4 regions of the Paracoccus sp. N5 genome follow, and region 3 is predicted to be linked to each of the others. Evidence: riboswitches for the same ligand, from Rfam matches in the RefSeq annotation. Region 3 holds a riboswitch; each other region holds the start of a gene.

Region 1 (4,169 bases), on a different contig from region 3:
TGGGCAGGGTGACGTTCTCGAACACCCGCTCGACGTCGGGCAGCGTCGGCAGCCAGTCGGCTTCGGTGTATTTGTCGAAGAACGAGCCGTCGGCATATTTCGACTTCTCGAAATCCTTGAAGGTGCTGCCATGCTCCTGCGCCAGCAGGTTCGAGGCGCGGATGGCGTGATAGGCCACGGCGGCGAAATAGACCGAGGTGAACTCGACCCCTTCGGGGCTGCCGTAATGGATACGCTCGCGGGCCAGGAAGCCGTGCAGGTTCATCTGGCCCAGGCCCACGGCATGGGCCTCGTCATTGCCGCGCCGGATCGAGGGCACGGCGTCGATGGCCGACATTTCCGATACCGCGGTCAGCGCCCGGATCGCCGCCTCGACGGTGGCGCCCAGGTCCGGGCCGTCCATGGTCGCAGCGATGTTCAGCGAGCCGAGATTGCACGAAATATCAGTGCCCAAATGGGAATAGCTGAGATCCTCGTTGAACTCGCTCGCCTCGTTCACCTGCAGGATCTCGCTGCAAAGGTTCGACATGGTGATGCGGCCATGCACGGGATTGGCGCGGTTCACCGTGTCCTCGAACATGATATAGGGATAGCCGCTTTCGAACTGGATCTCGGCCAGGGTCTGGAAGAATGCGCGGGCGTTGATCTTGCGCTTCTTGATGCGCTTGTCGTCCACCATCTCGGCATATTTCTCGGTCACCGAGATTTCCGAGAAGGGCACGCCATAGACCTTCTGGATGTCATGCGGCGAAAACAGATACATATCCTCGTTGCGCTTCGCCAGTTCGAAGGTCACGTCGGGAATGACCACGCCAAGGCTCAGCGTCTTGATGCGGATCTTCTCGTCGGCGTTCTCGCGCTTGGTGTCGAGGAAGCGCAGGATGTCGGGGTGATGCGCGTTCAGATAGACCGCGCCCGCGCCCTGTCGCGCGCCCAGCTGGTTGGCATAGGAAAAGCTGTCTTCCAGCAGCTTCATCACCGGGATCACGCCCGAGGACTGGTTCTCGATGCCCTTGATCGGCGCGCCGGCCTCGCGCAGGTTGGTCAGCATCAAGGCCACGCCGCCGCCGCGCTTCGACAGTTGCAGCGCCGAGTTGATCGAGCGGCCGATGGACTCCATGTTGTCTTCCAGCCGCAGCAGGAAGCACGAGATCAGCTCGCCCCGCGACTTCTTGCCGGCGTTCAGGAAGGTCGGCGTCGCCGGCTGGAAGCGGCCCGACAGGATCTCGTCCATGAAGCGCATGGCCAGGCCCTCGTCGCCGCGCGCCAGCGCCAGGGCGACCATGACCACGCGGTCCTCATAGCGTTCCAGGTAGCGCTGGCCGTCGCGGGTCTTCAGCGTGTAGCTGGTGTAATACTTGAACGCGCCCAGGAAGGTCGGGAAACGGAACTTCTTCTGATAGGCGGCATCCCAGATCGCGCGCTGGAAATTCTTGGAATACTGGTCCAGCACCTCGGGCTCGTAATAGCCCTCGTCGACCAGATAGCGCAGCTTCTCGTCGAGGTTGTGGAAAAACACCGTGTTCTGGTTGACGTGCTGCAGGAAATACTGCCGCGCGGCCTTGCGATCCGCATCGAAGCGGATCTTGCCCTCGCCGTCGTAAAGGTTCAGCATCGCGTTGAGCGCGTGATAATCGAGCTCGGCCTTTACGCCATCGTCAAGCATTCCGTCCCCCAGAATTTGTTGAGCCCCGCCAGCACGCGGGAAATGTCCAGATCAGTCCCCGCCAGTTCGAATCGATACAGCACGGGGACGTTGCACTTGTCAGAAATCACCCTGCCGGCCAAGGCGTAAGTCGCCCCGAAATTCCGGTTGCCGGTGGCGATGACGCCGCGCAGCCCGGCGCGGCGGTCGGGGTCGTTCAGGAAATGGATGATCTGCTTCGGGACAGCCCCGCGCCCCTCGCCATCGGCGAAGGTCGGGCAGATCAGCACATAGGGCCGAACCGGCGCCGGCATCGCATCCTTGGGCGAGATCGGGACGCGCGAGGCGGGCAGGCCCAGCCGCGCCACGAAACGCGCCGTATTCCCCGAGGCCGAGGAGAAATAGACCAGATCGCCCCCGCCGGCCATGGCCTTAGGACAGGCGGCCGATCATGTCCGGGCGGAAGCCGGCCCAATGCGCCTCGCCGGCGACGACGACCGGCGCCTGACGATAGCCCAGCGAGGTGACCAGTTCCATTGCCGCGTCATCCTCGGTCAGGTCGACCAGGTGATAGTCCAGGCCGCGTGCGTCGAGCGCGCGGGTGGTGGCGGTGCATTGCACGCAGGCGGGCTTGGAATAAACGGTGATGGACATGCCTCTGCTCCTTTTTTGCTGTGGGCAGCACAAGGCCGGGCCGATGGTCATGCCATCGCACCGATCAAGCCCCGCGCCCGCCGCACGGTGTCGTCATTTCGGTGCCATGGCAGGTCTTGCGACTCGCAGTCCCCGGGACCGGGCTTCCGACTGCGGGGGCCGTGCCGGAAATCGCCGGCTGCCCTCTGTGTCTCCCGGTCGAAACCGGGTTAACCATGACCGCCCCAATAAGCCATGTCGGAAGGCGCGCGTCAATCCAGATATGGTGTTCCCGGGCGATCTATCCCCCGCTATCTGGTGGTCGCAGGCATTTTGGACCTTAACGCGAACACCCGGTTACCAGCGCAAGAAACCGGGTTTCCCGATGCGGGTTCCGGCCCATGCTGGGCTCGCAACAAGCAAGGGAAAAGCAGAATGCTGCTCAAGGACAAGACCTTCATCATCACCGGCGCCTCCAGCGGCATCGGCGCCGCCGCGGCGCAGATCTTCGCGGCCGAGGGCGCGCGGCTGGTGATCTCGGCCCGGCGCGAGGATCGGCTTGCCGACCTCGCCGCCCGAATCGATCAGGGCACGGGCCGCGTCGCGGTGCTGGCCGGCGATGTCACGGCGCCCGGCCATGCCGAGGCGCTGGTCGCGCTGGCGCAGGACCGCTTCGGCGGGCTCGACGGCGCCTTCAACAATGCCGGGCAGATCGGTTCGGACGCGCTGGTGCACGAGATCCCGGACGCGGAATGGCAGCGGCTGATCGCCACCAACCTGACCGCCGCCTTCCTGGCCGCGCGGGCGCAGGTGCCGGCGCTGCTGGCGCGGGGCGGCGGCGCGCTGGTCTTTACCGGCAGTTTCATCGGCCATACCGCGGTGCTGCCGGGCATGGGCGGCTATGCCGCGGCCAAGGCCGGGCTGATCGGGCTGGTGCAGGCGCTGGCGGTGGATTACGGCCCGCAGAATATCCGGGCCAATGCCCTGCTGCCCGGCGGCACGCTGACCGAGATGGCGGGCGATGCCGCGACCAACCCCGAAACCGCCGGCTTCATCGCCGGCCTGCATGCCCTGAAGCGCATGGCCCGGCCCGAGGAGATCGCCCGCGCGGCGCTGTTCCTGCTGTCCGACCACGCGAGCTTCGTCACCGGCACGGCGATGCTGGCCGATGGCGGCAATTCGATCTGCAAGGCCTAGCCCTTCAGGCTGCGCCACAGGCTCAGGCAGGCATCGGTCAGGTCGCCCATCCGGGCCAGCAGGTGCTCGCGCTCCAGCGCCGGCGCCTCGGCGGCGCGGTCGAGCCGCGAAAGCAGCCGCATGATCCGGCGCCGATGCGTGCCCGCGGCCAGTTGCAGCGGGTCGGCGAGCAGCCCGGCGAAGGTCGTCACCACCGAGGCCAGGACCGCCAGCCCGAACCCGGTCGCGATCACTTCGAGCGTGGAAAGCTCGCGCGGGAAGATGCCATACCACAATCCGCCCGCCCAGCTTCCCAGCGCGAAGTCCTGGATCGCCTGGCTTTGCGCCCGCATGTCGGCCAGCGGCCCGGCCAGCGAGATGACGCCCGGCGTCGCGCGGTGAAACAGCAAAAGCCCCGCCAGCAGCACCAGGACCGAGGTGGTGATCTCGGACACGGCATTGCGCGTCTCGGCATAGTCGGCGGTGGCGCGGGCCACGGCCTCGGGCGGGGCCTTCGGGCCCAGCCCCTGGGCATCCAGCGCGGCGATGAAGCCGGTCAGGTCGTCCACGATATGATGCGACAGGTCCGAGGGCAAGAAGATCCGCCGCCGCGCCATCCAGTCGGCCGCCCGCACCGCGCCCAGGCGGCGCAGCAGCGGCACCGCCAGCCGCGTCAGCAGGAAGACCGGCGACAGCAGGACATTGACCGGCGCCC
Region 2 (4,169 bases), on a different contig from region 3:
CCGGTGACCGGCGCGGCCTCCAGCCCCGCCGCCCGCGCCAGTTCCGCCAGCGCCATCTGCGCCGCCACCGCGCCGCCCTGGTCGCACAGCGCCGACAGGCGGCGCAGCGTCTCGCCCGGCAGGGTGGAGAACCGCTCCAGCACCGGATCGGGGCGGCCGTCGGCGGGCAGCAGCGCCAACGGGATGCCCTGCCTGCGGGCCAGGTCTTGCAGCGTGGCGACGCCATAGGGCCAATAGGCCTCGCCGCCGATCAGCCGCACCAGCACGGCGCGGGCATGGGACAGCACCGAATCGGCATATTGATCGACCGAGACCGGGTGGCGCAGCGCCGAGATATTGCACAGCCGCAGCGAGGGCAGGCCGCCCGCGGCGCCCGATCGAGCCTTGTGCCAGCCCGCCGCGAAGGCGCCGAGGTCGCTGTCGGAATAGGACAGCACCACCAGATCGGCCGGGGTCTGGCCGGGATCGGTGGGGGTCTCGGTTTCCTCGAGCCCCCGGCTTTCGCGGAAAACGACGTGCATCTAGCCCACCAGAATCGCCCGGATCGCGGCTTCGTCGATGTCGTCATGTTCGGCGATGACGACAAGGCGCGACAGGCGCGGCCGATCGCCCCAGGGCCGGTCGAACTGATGCCGCACACGCTCGCCCACCGCCTGCACCAGCAGGCGCATCGGCTTGCCGGCGACGGCGACATGGCCCTTGACCCGCAGGGCCTTCTGCTCGCGGGCCAGGCGCTGGATGCGGGCGGCCAGATCGGCGGGGTCGGCGATTTCCGGCAGGTCGATCACCACCGAATCGAAATCGTCATGCTCGTGATCGTCGGCGCCGTCGTGATGGCTGGGGCGGGCGTCGAGGTCGTCCTCGGCCGCCGCCGCCAGGCCCAGGATCAGCCGCGGGTCGATGACGCCATCGGTCAAGGGCAGGATCGGCAGGCGACGCGGGGTTTCGGCCTCGATCACCGCGCGGGCGGCGGCCAGCCCGGCCTCGCCCGCCAGGTCGGCCTTGCTCAGCAGCACGATGTCGGCGCAGGCGATCTGGTCCTCGAACACCTCGGACAAGGGCGTCTCGTGGTCGAGGCTGGGATCGGTGGCACGCTGGGCCTCGACCGCGGCTTCGTCCGGGGCGAAGCGGCCGGCGGCCACGGCTTCGGCATCGGCCAGCGCGATCACCCCGTCCACGGTGATGCGCGAGCGGATCGCCGGCCAGTCGAAGGCTTTCAGCAGCGGCTTCGGCAGCGCCAGGCCCGAGGTCTCGATCAGGATGTGGTCGGGCTTGACGGGCATCGCCATCAGCCGCTCGAGCGTCGGGATGAAATCGTCGGCCACGGTGCAGCAGATGCAGCCGTTCGACAGCTCCATGATGTTCTCGGCCGGGCAATTCTCGTCGGCGCAGGATTTCAGGATCTCGCCATCGACGCCCATGGTGCCGAATTCATTCACCAGCACCGCCAGCCGCTTGCCCTGCGGCTCGGACATCAGGTGGCGGATCAGCGTGGTCTTGCCGGCGCCCAGGAAGCCGGTGATGACGGTGACGGGGGTCTTGGTCAGGTCGGTCATGATTCATCCAGTCGGGGGCCCAAGGGCGGAGGAATGCGCGCGATGCTGCGCTTGCGGAAAATCGGGCTGCGCTCGCGCCAGGGCACGATGCCGTCGGGCGTGGCGGCATAGGCGCTGGCGCCTTGCAGGATCTCGGCGGCGTCCGCGGGTTCCATGCGGCCATAGACATAGGTCCAGCGGTCGGGGCCGGAGAGCGCGATGGCGGCGCCGTTCGAACAGGCGGACAGGCATTCGACCGGGCGGATGGTCACGCCCGCCGGATCGGGGTGGCGCAGCAGCGCCGCCATCAGGCGCTGTCCCGGCACGGGCTGGCCGTCGACGACGGGCTCGCCGGCGCGGCAGGTGATGCAGACATGCAGCGTCACGGTCATGCCTCAAGTCCCCTGGTCATGGCGGCATGAGGCAGGGCGCAGGCGCCCGAACCCCAGCAGGAACACCCCGTCCGCCGGTCAATCCTTCGTTGCGCGGCAGGTCTCCCGGCTTGCGGATTCGGGCGATGGCCCACGGGCGCCCGCCTTCCCGGCCTTTCGGGCCAGTGGCATCGGGCGACCTTTCCGGTCACGGTCGCGGGGGCGGCTGCTTTCGGGCTTTCACCCGTCGCATTCCCTTTTCACCTGTCATAGGACAGGAACCGGCGCGCCCCATGCTCTGCGCTGCCGGCCCCCGCTTGTCAAGCAAAGGAGTCCCGATGGAAACCGACGACAACGCCCGCCACGCCCAGAAGATGGCCAAGGTCAAGGCCGCCCGCGACCGGATGATGGCCGGCAAGCAGGGCGAAAAGGGGCTGGTCATCGTCCATACCGGCAAGGGTAAGGGCAAGTCCTCGTCCGGCTTCGGCATGATCCTGCGCTGCATCGCCCATGGCATGCCCTGTGCCGTGGTGCAGTTCATCAAGGGCGCCTGGGACACCGGCGAGCGCCGGCTCTTGACCACGCATTTCGGCGACCTGTGCCAGTTCCACGCCATGGGCGAGGGCTTCACCTGGGAGACGCAGGACAAGGCCCGCGACATCGCCGCCGCCCGCGCCGGCTGGGACAAGGCCAAGGAACTGATCCGCGATCCAAGGATCCGCATGGTGCTGCTCGACGAGATCAACATCGCGCTGCGCTACGACTATCTGGAGCTGGACGAGGTGCTGGGCTTTCTGCAGGGCGAAAAGCCGCCGATGACCCATGTCGTGCTGACCGGGCGCAATGCGAAGCCGGAACTGATCGCCGCCGCCGATCTTGTGACCGAGATGGAGATGGTGAAGCATCCGTTCCGCGACGGCATCAAGGCCCAGCCGGGGGTGGAGTTCTAGGCCGGAATCGGCTCATCTGACGACGTAAAACGGCTTTGCCTGCGTGCGAGAGGAATATTCATGCTCTATTTCAGACAAGGACTTGTGGCGCTGCTGGCGCTGGGGCCGGTCTCGGCCGCCTGGGCGGTGCCGGCGACCAACGAGGGCGCGGCGCGGCTGACCGGCGTCTTGCAGACCTATCTGGGCGCGACCGAGGGCGTGGTCAGCGTCACCCCGCAGGGCGACAGCTACCAGCTGACGATCGATCCGGCGCCGCTTCTGGCGCAGGTGCCGGATGCCCGGGCGCAGATCACCGTCTCGCCCCTGACCTATACCTTGACCGACAACGGCGACGGCAGCTGGGGCGTCAGCGAGGACCAGGTGCTCAGCTGGTCGGTGGTGGTGCCGAAGATGTTCGAGCAGAAGGGCACCACCAAGGTGCAATCCACCGGCATCTGGGACGAGGCGCTGAAGGGCTTCCGCGAGCAGAAGGCGGTGATGACCGATTACGTCATCGATTCCGTGCAATATGGCCCGCCCGAGGCAATGGGGCCGGACGGCATGCCCGTCGCGCCCGCGCCGGATGCCGAGCCGCAGGTCATCTCGCGCGACCACCAGACCACCGCGCGGATGGAGGTGGAAATGACCGGCACCGCCGGCAAGGCGGGCGGCGTGGACCAGGCGATGGCCTTCACCGCCACCGACCTGAAGCAAAGCCAGGAGCTGGTGTTCGGTCCCGGCGGGGCGCCGATGCTGATCGAGGTTTCGGCCCCCGGCTATGACGGCAAGGGGCTGATGGCGGGCGCCCGCTCGGAGGGCGTCCTGTCGCTTCTGGCCTGGTTCGTCGCGCATCCGTCCGAGGCGCAGATCAAGCAGTCGCAGGACGGGCTGCGCGACCGGCTGGCCGCCGCCATGCCGCTGTGGGACGAGCTGAGCCTGGAGATGGCGATCCGCGACATGAAGATCGGCTCGCCCATCGGCGAATTCGGCCTGGCCTCGGCCACGCTGGGCCTGGGGCTCAGCGGCGCTGTGCCGGACGGGCGGCTGGCCGAGAAGCTGGTGCTTTCTGGCCTGACCGTGCCCGAGGGCGTGCTGCCGTCCTGGGTCGCGCCGATCCTGCCGCAAGAGGTGTCGCTGGACTTCGCCGCCTCGGACTTCGACCTGGCGGCGCCGGCGAAGCTGCTGATCGAGAGCTTCGACCTGAATGCCGAGGAGCCGCTGGCCAAGCTCTCGCCCCAGCAGATGCAGCAGGCGCTCCTGCCCGACGGCAAGGCGACGCTGAAACTGGCGCCCTCGCAGATCAAGGGCGACGGCTATCAGATCGACTATCGCGC
Region 3 (4,169 bases):
GATCTCTTCGGCCAGGCCGTTGTTGGCCGGCAGCGCCGCTGCCGCTTCGGCCATGCCCGAGGACAGCGGGTCGCGCGCCAGATAGGAAACCGAGACCAGCTGTCCCGGCCCCGCCAGCAGCATGGCAAGCTGGTCGGTGCAAAGGTTGATCGAGACGACCCGGCGCGGCGCTTCCGCCGCGACGGGCAGGGCAAGGCAGGCAAGGAGGCCGGCCAGAAGCCAGCGCGCTACCATCGCGCCTGCAATCCGGCATAGGCGGTGCGGCCCTGGCCGTAATAGCCCCATGCCTCGGAATGGTCCTTGTCGAACAGGTTCTCGACCCGGCCGTGCAGACGGATGTTTTCGGTCAGGTCATAATGCGCGGCAAGGTTGACGGTGGCGAATTCCGGCAGTTCGGTGGTGGCCGGCGTGTCGGGCCAGGCGGTGTTATACCATTCCTCGTCGTAATTGCCCGCGACATAGCGCAGCTCCGCCGACAGGCCGCCGCGGCCGGCCGCGAAATCCGCCTGTCCGCGCAGGTTGACCTGATGCCGGGGCACACGCGCGATGCGGCTGCCGTCCTGCTGGCGCGCGTCGGTATAGGTATAGTCGGCGCTGATGCGGATGGCATCCGTCACCTGCATGGCCGTCGTCACCTCGAAGCCCTTGCGGGTGCTGGTGCCGTCAAGGTTCACCGAGCTTTCGCCCGAGCCGGTGATCAGGTCCTCGACATCGCTGTGAAAGACGGTCGCGCCCAATGTGCCCGCGCCGCCGGCATAGGACAGATCGATGCCCAGTTCATAGCCGAGGCTGCGTTCGGGGCGCAGGTCCGGGTTGCCCTCGTAAGAGCCGGGGATATAGCCGAATTGCTGGAACATATCGGGGTTGACCACGGCCCGGCCCGCCGCCGCGCGCAGGCGGATGTCCCGCCCCGGCACCTGCCAGCCCGCCGACAGGTTCCACGAGGTCGCATCCTTGAACCCGTCGTTCAGGTCGCGGCGAATGCCGGCCTGCAGGTCGATGTCCGGGTCGAGATTGCCCAGATATTCCAGCGCCAGCGCGGTCGTGTCGCGTTCATAGATCCCGCCGGGCGCAAAGGAGCTGCGATAGGTCTCGCGCTCGGTCGCGGCGCTGAAGTTCAGGCGATGGCGGGTGCTGGCCAGGTCGGCGCCGTCGATGGCCCAGCTGCCCAGATACTGCACGCCGCGGCGGCGCGCGGCGTCGTCATAGTCATAGGCGCCGTCGTTCAGGAACAGGGTGTCCTGGTTGGTGCCCGAGACGGTCAGCCGGTGGGACAGCCGTCCGTCCAGCGCCTGCGCCTCGATCCAGAGCGAACCGAAGACCTCGTTGCGCTCGGCGGTCAGCGGCGCGTCGATCAGGTAGTCGTCGGGGGTGGGCACCGGGACGAAGCTGCCAAGGTCATAGCCATATTCCTGCCAGCTGCGGCGCAGGGCGAAACCCGCGCTGACGCTCTCGGTCAGGTCATAGCGGCCGCGCAGCCCGATCGTGTCGCGGTCGTTGAAGTCGCGGTCGCCGCTGGAACGAGAGGCATCCTCGCCCTCGACATGGCGCGAGTCCAGCGACAGCACCAACTCGCTGCGCCCGTCCGAATAGCTGACATGGCCGTTGGCCGCGCGGGTGCCCAGCCCGCCGATCTCGACCCCGCCGCCATAGCGGAACCCCATCTCGCGCGCGCGCCGCGTCGTGATCGAGATGACGCCCGCCGCCGCGTTCGAGCCGTAGATCGCCGATTGCGGGCCGCGCAGCACCTCGATCCGGTCGATGTCGGCGGCGGTCATGCCCGAGAAGGTATAGTCGCCGGAGGCCGGAGAGTTCGCCTTGACCCCGTCGATCAGCACCAGGACGTGGCCGGGCTCGCTGCCGCGGATGCGCAGCTTGGTCAGCGTCTCGCCGGTCGAGGTGACGGCCACGCCCGGCACGCTGCGCAGCGCGTCCTGCACGGTGGCGATGCCGCGCGCCTCGATCTCCTCGGCGGTCAGCACGGTCGAGGCGCGGCCATAGGCATCGCTGGCGATGGGGCTGAGCCCGGCCGACAGGATCACGGGATCCAGGATGACGGCGTCTTGCGCCGCCGCGACGGCCGGCACCAGCGCCGCCGCCAGAGTCATGATGGAAGCTCGGGTCCGAGACATGCCTTGACCTTTCCGGGCACGGGCCGCAGCCCGCGGGTTGCAGAACTGCCCTGCGCAACGGGCCGGTCGGCCCGCCCGCCGGGGGGTGAGCGTCACCTCTGCGGAACGGCCGCTTTCCCGGTGCGCCCCGCGCCGGAAATGGGTGAACGCCTCGGCAGGTCTCCTGACTCGCGGATCGTCGCTTCGGCCGGCCTTCCCGGGACGCGCCCAGTGGCATTATCGACCGTCGCTCGCCGCCTACAGTTGCGGGGGCAGTGCCGGATTGGCCCGGGGGCTTGCCGGCTTCCCTTTTCATCCGGCAAGGGGCCGGAACCGAAGCAGCCACCTGTTCGCGCGACGAGGCCCCGGCTGTCAAGGGGTCTGGCCCGGCCCGCATGGGGCGGCGGGCCATGGTTTCATGCCGAAGCCGAACGAAAAAGGCGCCGGACCCGCCGGCGCCCTGTCATTTTGCCGCAGGGGATCAGGCCAGCCGCTGCCGCAAGCCGGGGTCACGGGCCAGCGACCCTTGCACGAGCTGGCCGAAGATCAGCCCGATCCCGGCCCAGAGCACCGCCACGATCACCAGCGACACGCTGCGGAACTGCCAGAGCAGGTCGCCCGGAAAGCCGGCCGGCACCTCATTGATGGCGGGCAGGACGAGGCCGGCGACGACCACCAGGACCAGATAGGCCAGCCCGCCCAGGATGCCGGCGCGCCAGCGGTCGCGGCCGCTGCGCGCCACTGCCACCGCGATCACCATGGCGATGAGCGACAGCGCCATCATGGCAAAGAACATCTGCGTGCGCAGGCCGATGGTCTCGCCATGGCCCACGGCGGGCGGGTTGGCCGGGTATTTCAGGAAGGGCACCAGCACGACCGAGACATAGCCCAGCACCGCCATCACCCCCGCCGTCGCCCGCGCGCCCAGATGCGAGAACCGGCCCTGCACGAAGGCGAAGACCAGGGCGAAAAGCCCGCCCAAGCCGGCGCCGAACACCGCCATGCCGGTCAGCAGGCCGATGCCGGCCTGGGTGGCGCGGCTGATGCCCTCGCCCTCGCCATGGGAATGGGAATGGCCGGCGGGTTCGGGCTCGGCCGTGGCAGCAGCGGTCGGCGCGTTGTGGCCGTGGTCATGAGCGTGTTCAGGGGCGGCGGGCGCGCCCGCCTCTTCCAGCGCGATGGCGGCGGCGACCGGAGGTTCGCCCCAGACCTTGCCGACGCCAAAGGCCAGCACACCCGCGATCAGCCCGGCAATCATGCCGAGCACCAGATAACGTCCTGTCATGGGTGCTGCTCCTCAGTGGCAGGGAAAGCCGAGAAGGTGGCGCGCATCGTGCACGAATTCATGCACGCCGGTGCCGTCGAGAAGCGCGACCGCGCCCTGTTCGGTGCTGACGAAATACAGCGCCAGCAGCATGACCAGCCCGGCGAAGATCGCCCAGGGCGCCCATTCGCCCAAGGGAATCGGGCGGCTGCGGAAATCGTCTGTGGCTTCGGTATAGGCCATCGCAATGCTCCTTCGGATACGCGTCCGGTTGGGATGTTGACATGCCCGGACTCGGGGTCTGACTTCCGCCCCCTGATGGGCGCGGTTACAGTGGCGCGACCGTGCCGGAATTCCACCGGCTTCCCGCGACTGGGCAATGCCGGGCAAGCTGCGCTGCAGAGCGGCAAATGTCAAAGCAAACTTGCGCCCGTCCGGCGCCGCGGCCAATCTGGCGCCATGGCAAGCCGCATCCTGCTGATCTGTTCGCTGGCCCCGGCGCGGCCGGTGTTTCCGGGTGACGATCCCGCGCCGCCCACCGCGCTGCCCGTCCCGCATCCTGCGCCGGGTCCGGCCCGCACCTCGCCCCTGCGCCGCGCGGTGCAGACGGCCGAGGCCATGGGCCTGGCCGCGCGACCCGACCCGGCGCTGGCCGAGATGGACTATGGCGCCTGGGCCGGGCAGTCCCCCGAGCAGGTGCTGGCCCAGGACCCCCAGGGCTTCGCCCGCTGGCAGGACGACCCCCATGCGGCGCCGCATGGCGGCGAGAGCTTCGCCGCCGTGGTCGAGCGCAT
Region 4 (4,169 bases), 110 kb from region 3:
CGCATGGCATGCGGCACGACCAGCCCGACAAAGCCGATGGCCCCGGCGATCGAGACCATGACCGCCGTGATCAGCGCCGCCGTGCCGATCAGCACCGCCTGCGTGACCCGCAGGTCGATGCCAAGCGCGGCGGCGCTCTCGGCGCCGAAGGCGAAGGCGTCGAGCGCGCGGGCGTGCCACAGCGTCACCGCCAGCCCCAGCGCTGCCACGGGCAGCGCCAGCCAGGTGTCCGGCCAGCGCACGCCGGAAAGATTGCCCAGCAGCCAGAACATGATGCCGCGGGCCTGCTCGGCGCTGGCCGATTGCGCGATGATCAGCGCGGTCAGCGCGTTGAACATCTGCGAGCCGGCGATGCCCGCCAGGATGATGACCCCTGCGCCGCGCAACCCGGTGCCGCCGCCTGCCATGCGCGCCAGCGCGGCCACCAGCGCGAAGGCGGTCAGCGCGCCCGCGAAGGCCCCGGCCGACATGCCGACCAGCCCGGCGCCGAGCCCCGCGACCGCGATCAGCACCGCCCCGGTCGAGGCCCCGGCCGAAATGCCCAGCAGATAGGGCTCGGCCAGCGGGTTGCGCAGCAAGGCCTGCAGGATCAGCCCCGAGAGCGCGAGGCTGGCGCCGCCGCAGGCCGCGACCACGGCGCGCGACAGCCGGTAATGCCAGATCACGCTGGCGTCGATCGGGTCGGGCGCCGCCGAGGAAAGCCCCGCCTTGGCCGCCAGCACCTCGATGACGGTGGCAAGCGGGATCCGCGTCTCGCCTACCACCGTGCCGAAGATCAGCGCCGCGACCAGCGCCGCTGGCGCCAGCCACAACCAGTCCCGCGCGCGTCCGGCGGTCGCGGCGCGCACCTTCATTTCAGGTCGAACCCGGCCAGCGCATCGGCCAGCGTCTCCAGCGCGTAGATCGTGCGCACCGAAGGGTCCATGGCATTGGCCGGCAGGGTGACGATGCGGTCATGCCGGACGGCCTGCATCTGGCGCGTCACCGGGTCCGAGGTCAGGAAGGCGCGCTTGACCGCGATGTCGTCGGCCGGAAAGCGGCGGCGGTCCATCTCGGCCGCGACGATGAAGCTCGGGTCGGCCTTGGCGATGGTTTCCCAGCCGACGGTCGGCCATTCCTCTTGCGAGCGCACGACGTTCTTCACGCCAAGCTTCGACAGCATCCAGCCCGGCGCGGCGTTGACGCCGGCGACATAGGGGTCGATCTCGATATCGGCCGAGGAATACCAGAACACGCCCGAGACATTCTCGGGCAGGCCCAGGCGCCCGGCCTTCTCGACCGCCGCCGCCTCGCGCGCCTTGAGCTCGGCGACCACCTCGGCGCCGCGCGCCGAGACGTCGAAGATCGTCGCGAGTTCGGTGATGCCCTGATAGAGCAGCGCGGTGTCGAACATCACCATGCGCGCGCCGTCCATGCTCTGGCTGTTGTCCTTGCCGACGCATTCGGTGGGCATGATCCAGCTCGGGATCTGCGCGTCGTCGAACATCTCGCGGGTGCCGACCGCGCCCTGCGGGCCGATCATCCATTCATAGGCGGTGACGACCAGCTCCGGCCGCTTGGCCAGCACGCTCTCGAAGCTCGGGGCGTTGTCGGCGAGGCGCTCGACCTTGGCATCGGCTTCCTCGAACTCCGGCAGCACCGGGTTGATCCACAGCGCCGTGCCCGCGACCTTGTCGGCCAGGCCCAGCATATACAGGATCTCGGTCGTGCTTTGCCCGACGCTGACCACGCTCTCGGGCGCCTTGTCGAAGGTCACCGGGTGGCCGCAACTGGTCAGGGTCAGCGGGTATTCGGTGCCGGCCAGCGCCATCGGCGCCAGGCCAAAGGTGACGGCAATCGCCGTGGTGTATCTCAGCATGATGGTCCCTTCCGCTGCATCATGGGCAGGCGCAGGGCATGGACAGGCATGCAGGGCAGGCGGTGCCGGCAGCAAACCCCGTCCGGGCCCACCGCCCGGGTTGGTCATTGCGCCGGCAGGTCTCCTGACTGACGGGTCACGGCAGGGACGCGGCCTTCCCATGGCACGGGGCCACAGTGGCTGTTTCGCATCCTGCTCGCCGCCTACAGTTGCGGGGGCAGTTCCGGTTCGGGGCCTTGACCCCGACGGATTCCCTTTCAATTCCTTGCGGAAACCGACGGCTTCGCCATAGCGCCCTGCACCCGCGCTGGCAAGGCCGGGAATCCGGGCCGGCGGCGGCGCGCGCTTCATGGACGGCGGCGAGGGCCGTTCGCGCTTTGCCTTGGCGCCTTCCCCGGTCAGCGCGCCCTCAGACCCGCGATCACCCGATCCGCCATGCGGGCGCAACGGGCGCCGTCGAAGGGAAAGACCGTATCGAAACCGCCGCGCAGCCGCGTCTCCAATGCCTGGCGCAGCCGGCGACGGGCGCGAAACAGCCGCGTGCGCACGGTGATCGGGTTCAGGCCCAGGTCGCGGGCGATGCTCGGGATCGGCTGGCCCTCGACCTCGTGCAGCAGGAAGGGCAGCCGCAGTTCGGGCGGCAGGCGGCTCAGCGCCTCTTCGAGCAGGCCGCGGATCTGGTGGCGGGCGGCGCCGGCCTCGGCGGTTTCGGCGCCGGGGAATGTCAGCACATCGGCCGGGGGGCTGGTCTCATCGCTCACGCTGTGATCCTTGTCGGGGCGCCGGCGGCGGGCCTGCATCCGGGCGGCATTGATGGTGATCCGGCTGATCCAGGTGGAAAAGCGCGCCTCGCCGCGAAAGCCGTCAAGGTGGGTGAAGGCGGCAAGATAGGCCTCTTGCACCGCCTCCTCGGCCTCGGCGTCCGAGGGCAGGATGCCGCGGGCGATGCGAAACAGGCGCGGGTTCATCCGCCGCACCAGCTCGCGGATCGCCGCCTCGTCGCGGGCGCGGGCGGCGGCGACCAGCTGCCAGTCGGGGTCGTCCTGCGCTTTGGCAAGGGGGCGGGCGCGGATCATGTCGCGCCCTCCGCCTCGGTCCGGCCGGTGGCGAGGATCGCGTCGAGGCTCGGGAAGGCTGCCAGAACCTCGGGCATCAGATCCTCGCTGTCCGCCGCCACGCCCTCCCAGCCGGGGCTGCCGGGCCGGCCCACCACGATCCGCCCGACCATCGCGGCCATTTCATGCGGCTGGCAATAATAGTCATAGACGCCGGGTAGGGTCAGCGTGACCTCGAACGCCTGATCCGGCAACAGCAAACCGCTGTCCCAGGGCTGGGCGCCGGCCGGAATGCGGCGGCGGCGGTCGAACAGGGCCGGGTGATAGGCGGTGGTCGTATGGCTGTTGCCGGGATCGCGGTTCACGAAGCGCAGGACCGTGCCCGGCGCCACCGCCAGCCCCTGGGGCGAGAACCAGACCCTTTCGCCGCGCGGGGTGCCGCGCATGGCGATCTCCTCGGACCCCGCGGCCTTGCCGGCGTGGCCGGCCAGCGGGCCAAGGGCGGCGAGACCGCCGCCGAGGACCAGCAGATGGCGGCGGCCGAGCCTCATTGCGCCAGCCTGTCGCGCGCGCCGGCGTCGTGATACAGCACGACATGGGCATGGGGTTTCTCGACGCCCGGATGGCCGGCGTTGTAATAGATGTCGACGCTGGTCACCGTATCCTCGCCCAGCGGCAGATCGTTGAAGCCGCTGCCGTTTTTCAGGTCGTCCAGCGGCACCATATAGACCGTCGCCGAAAGCTTGCCGTCGTGGTCATAGGCCAGGAACGGCCCGGCGGGCAGGCTGGCCGGATCGACGTAAAGCGTGCCGAGGCCGGGGATGAAGTCGGGCAGCGCGACCAGCTTGCTGACCTGGGCAAAGGGCGCCGCCGGCGGCGCGGTGGTCGAGGCCGTGTCAGCCCAGGCCATGCCTGCGGTGGCAAAGGCGGCGAAGACGAGCGGGACGATGATACGCATGTCGTTTCCTTTCCGATCCGAGCCCGTCACCAGGGCTCATGCCGGATTGGATGCGGGTTTCCGGGAAATGTTCCCGCGGTGGTGAAGAATTTCCGCTTCGGGATCTGCCGCGGCGCCGCCTGCGCAAGACGGTCGCTCGGCCTTGTCCATGCCTTCGAGAGCCGTGCCGGGATCAGCGAGCCGGCAATGCCGCCAGGGCGGCGGCAAGAGCCGCCTCGCCGGGTGCGCAGGCGCGTTCGATCTCGTCCCGCTCGGCGCGCGAAAGGGCGTCGAGGCGCGACGGGCGCCGCTGCGGCAT

The links. Region 3 has a riboswitch for cobalamin ahead of PARN5_RS0120770 (TonB-dependent receptor). Riboswitches for the same ligand answer to the same signal wherever they lie in the genome.
Region 1: another riboswitch for cobalamin. It lies ahead of nrdH (glutaredoxin-like protein NrdH); the one in region 3 lies ahead of PARN5_RS0120770 (TonB-dependent receptor).
Region 2: another riboswitch for cobalamin. It lies ahead of PARN5_RS0105405 (DUF1636 domain-containing protein); the one in region 3 lies ahead of PARN5_RS0120770 (TonB-dependent receptor).
Region 4: another riboswitch for cobalamin. It lies ahead of PARN5_RS0120265 (ABC transporter substrate-binding protein); the one in region 3 lies ahead of PARN5_RS0120770 (TonB-dependent receptor).

Annotation. Positions count from the first base shown of each region.
Region 1 is NZ_AQUO01000002.1:964,060-968,228, reverse strand. It holds gene nrdE (class 1b ribonucleoside-diphosphate reductase subunit alpha) at 1-1,666, opposite strand, end outside; gene nrdI (class Ib ribonucleoside-diphosphate reductase assembly flavoprotein NrdI) at 1,648-2,073, opposite strand; gene nrdH (glutaredoxin-like protein NrdH) at 2,078-2,299, opposite strand; cobalamin riboswitch at 2,390-2,532, opposite strand; gene PARN5_RS0118980 (SDR family oxidoreductase) at 2,714-3,475, shown strand; gene PARN5_RS0118975 (DUF6635 family protein) at 3,472-4,169, opposite strand, start outside.
Region 2 is NZ_AQUO01000001.1:1,065,808-1,069,976, reverse strand. It holds gene cobN (cobaltochelatase subunit CobN) at 1-521, opposite strand, end outside; gene cobW (cobalamin biosynthesis protein CobW) at 522-1,556, opposite strand; gene PARN5_RS0105405 (DUF1636 domain-containing protein) at 1,553-1,927, opposite strand; cobalamin riboswitch at 2,005-2,207, opposite strand; gene cobO (cob(I)yrinic acid a,c-diamide adenosyltransferase) at 2,245-2,856, shown strand; gene PARN5_RS0105395 (hypothetical protein) at 2,917-4,169, shown strand, end outside.
Region 3 is NZ_AQUO01000003.1:301,317-305,485, reverse strand. It holds gene PARN5_RS0120775 (ABC transporter substrate-binding protein) at 1-234, opposite strand, end outside; gene PARN5_RS0120770 (TonB-dependent receptor) at 228-2,132, opposite strand; cobalamin riboswitch at 2,268-2,464, opposite strand; gene PARN5_RS0120765 (CbtA family protein) at 2,593-3,396, opposite strand; gene PARN5_RS0120760 (CbtB-domain containing protein) at 3,409-3,618, opposite strand; cobalamin riboswitch at 3,674-3,743, opposite strand; gene PARN5_RS0120755 (histidine phosphatase family protein) at 3,835-4,169, shown strand, end outside.
Region 4 is NZ_AQUO01000003.1:189,486-193,654, reverse strand. It holds gene PARN5_RS0120270 (iron ABC transporter permease) at 1-854, opposite strand, end outside; gene PARN5_RS0120265 (ABC transporter substrate-binding protein) at 851-1,858, opposite strand; cobalamin riboswitch at 1,955-2,152, opposite strand; gene PARN5_RS0120260 (RNA polymerase sigma factor) at 2,257-2,934, opposite strand; gene PARN5_RS0120255 (plastocyanin/azurin family copper-binding protein) at 2,931-3,464, opposite strand; gene PARN5_RS0120250 (hypothetical protein) at 3,461-3,871, opposite strand; gene PARN5_RS0120245 (sulfotransferase) at 4,044-4,169, opposite strand, start outside.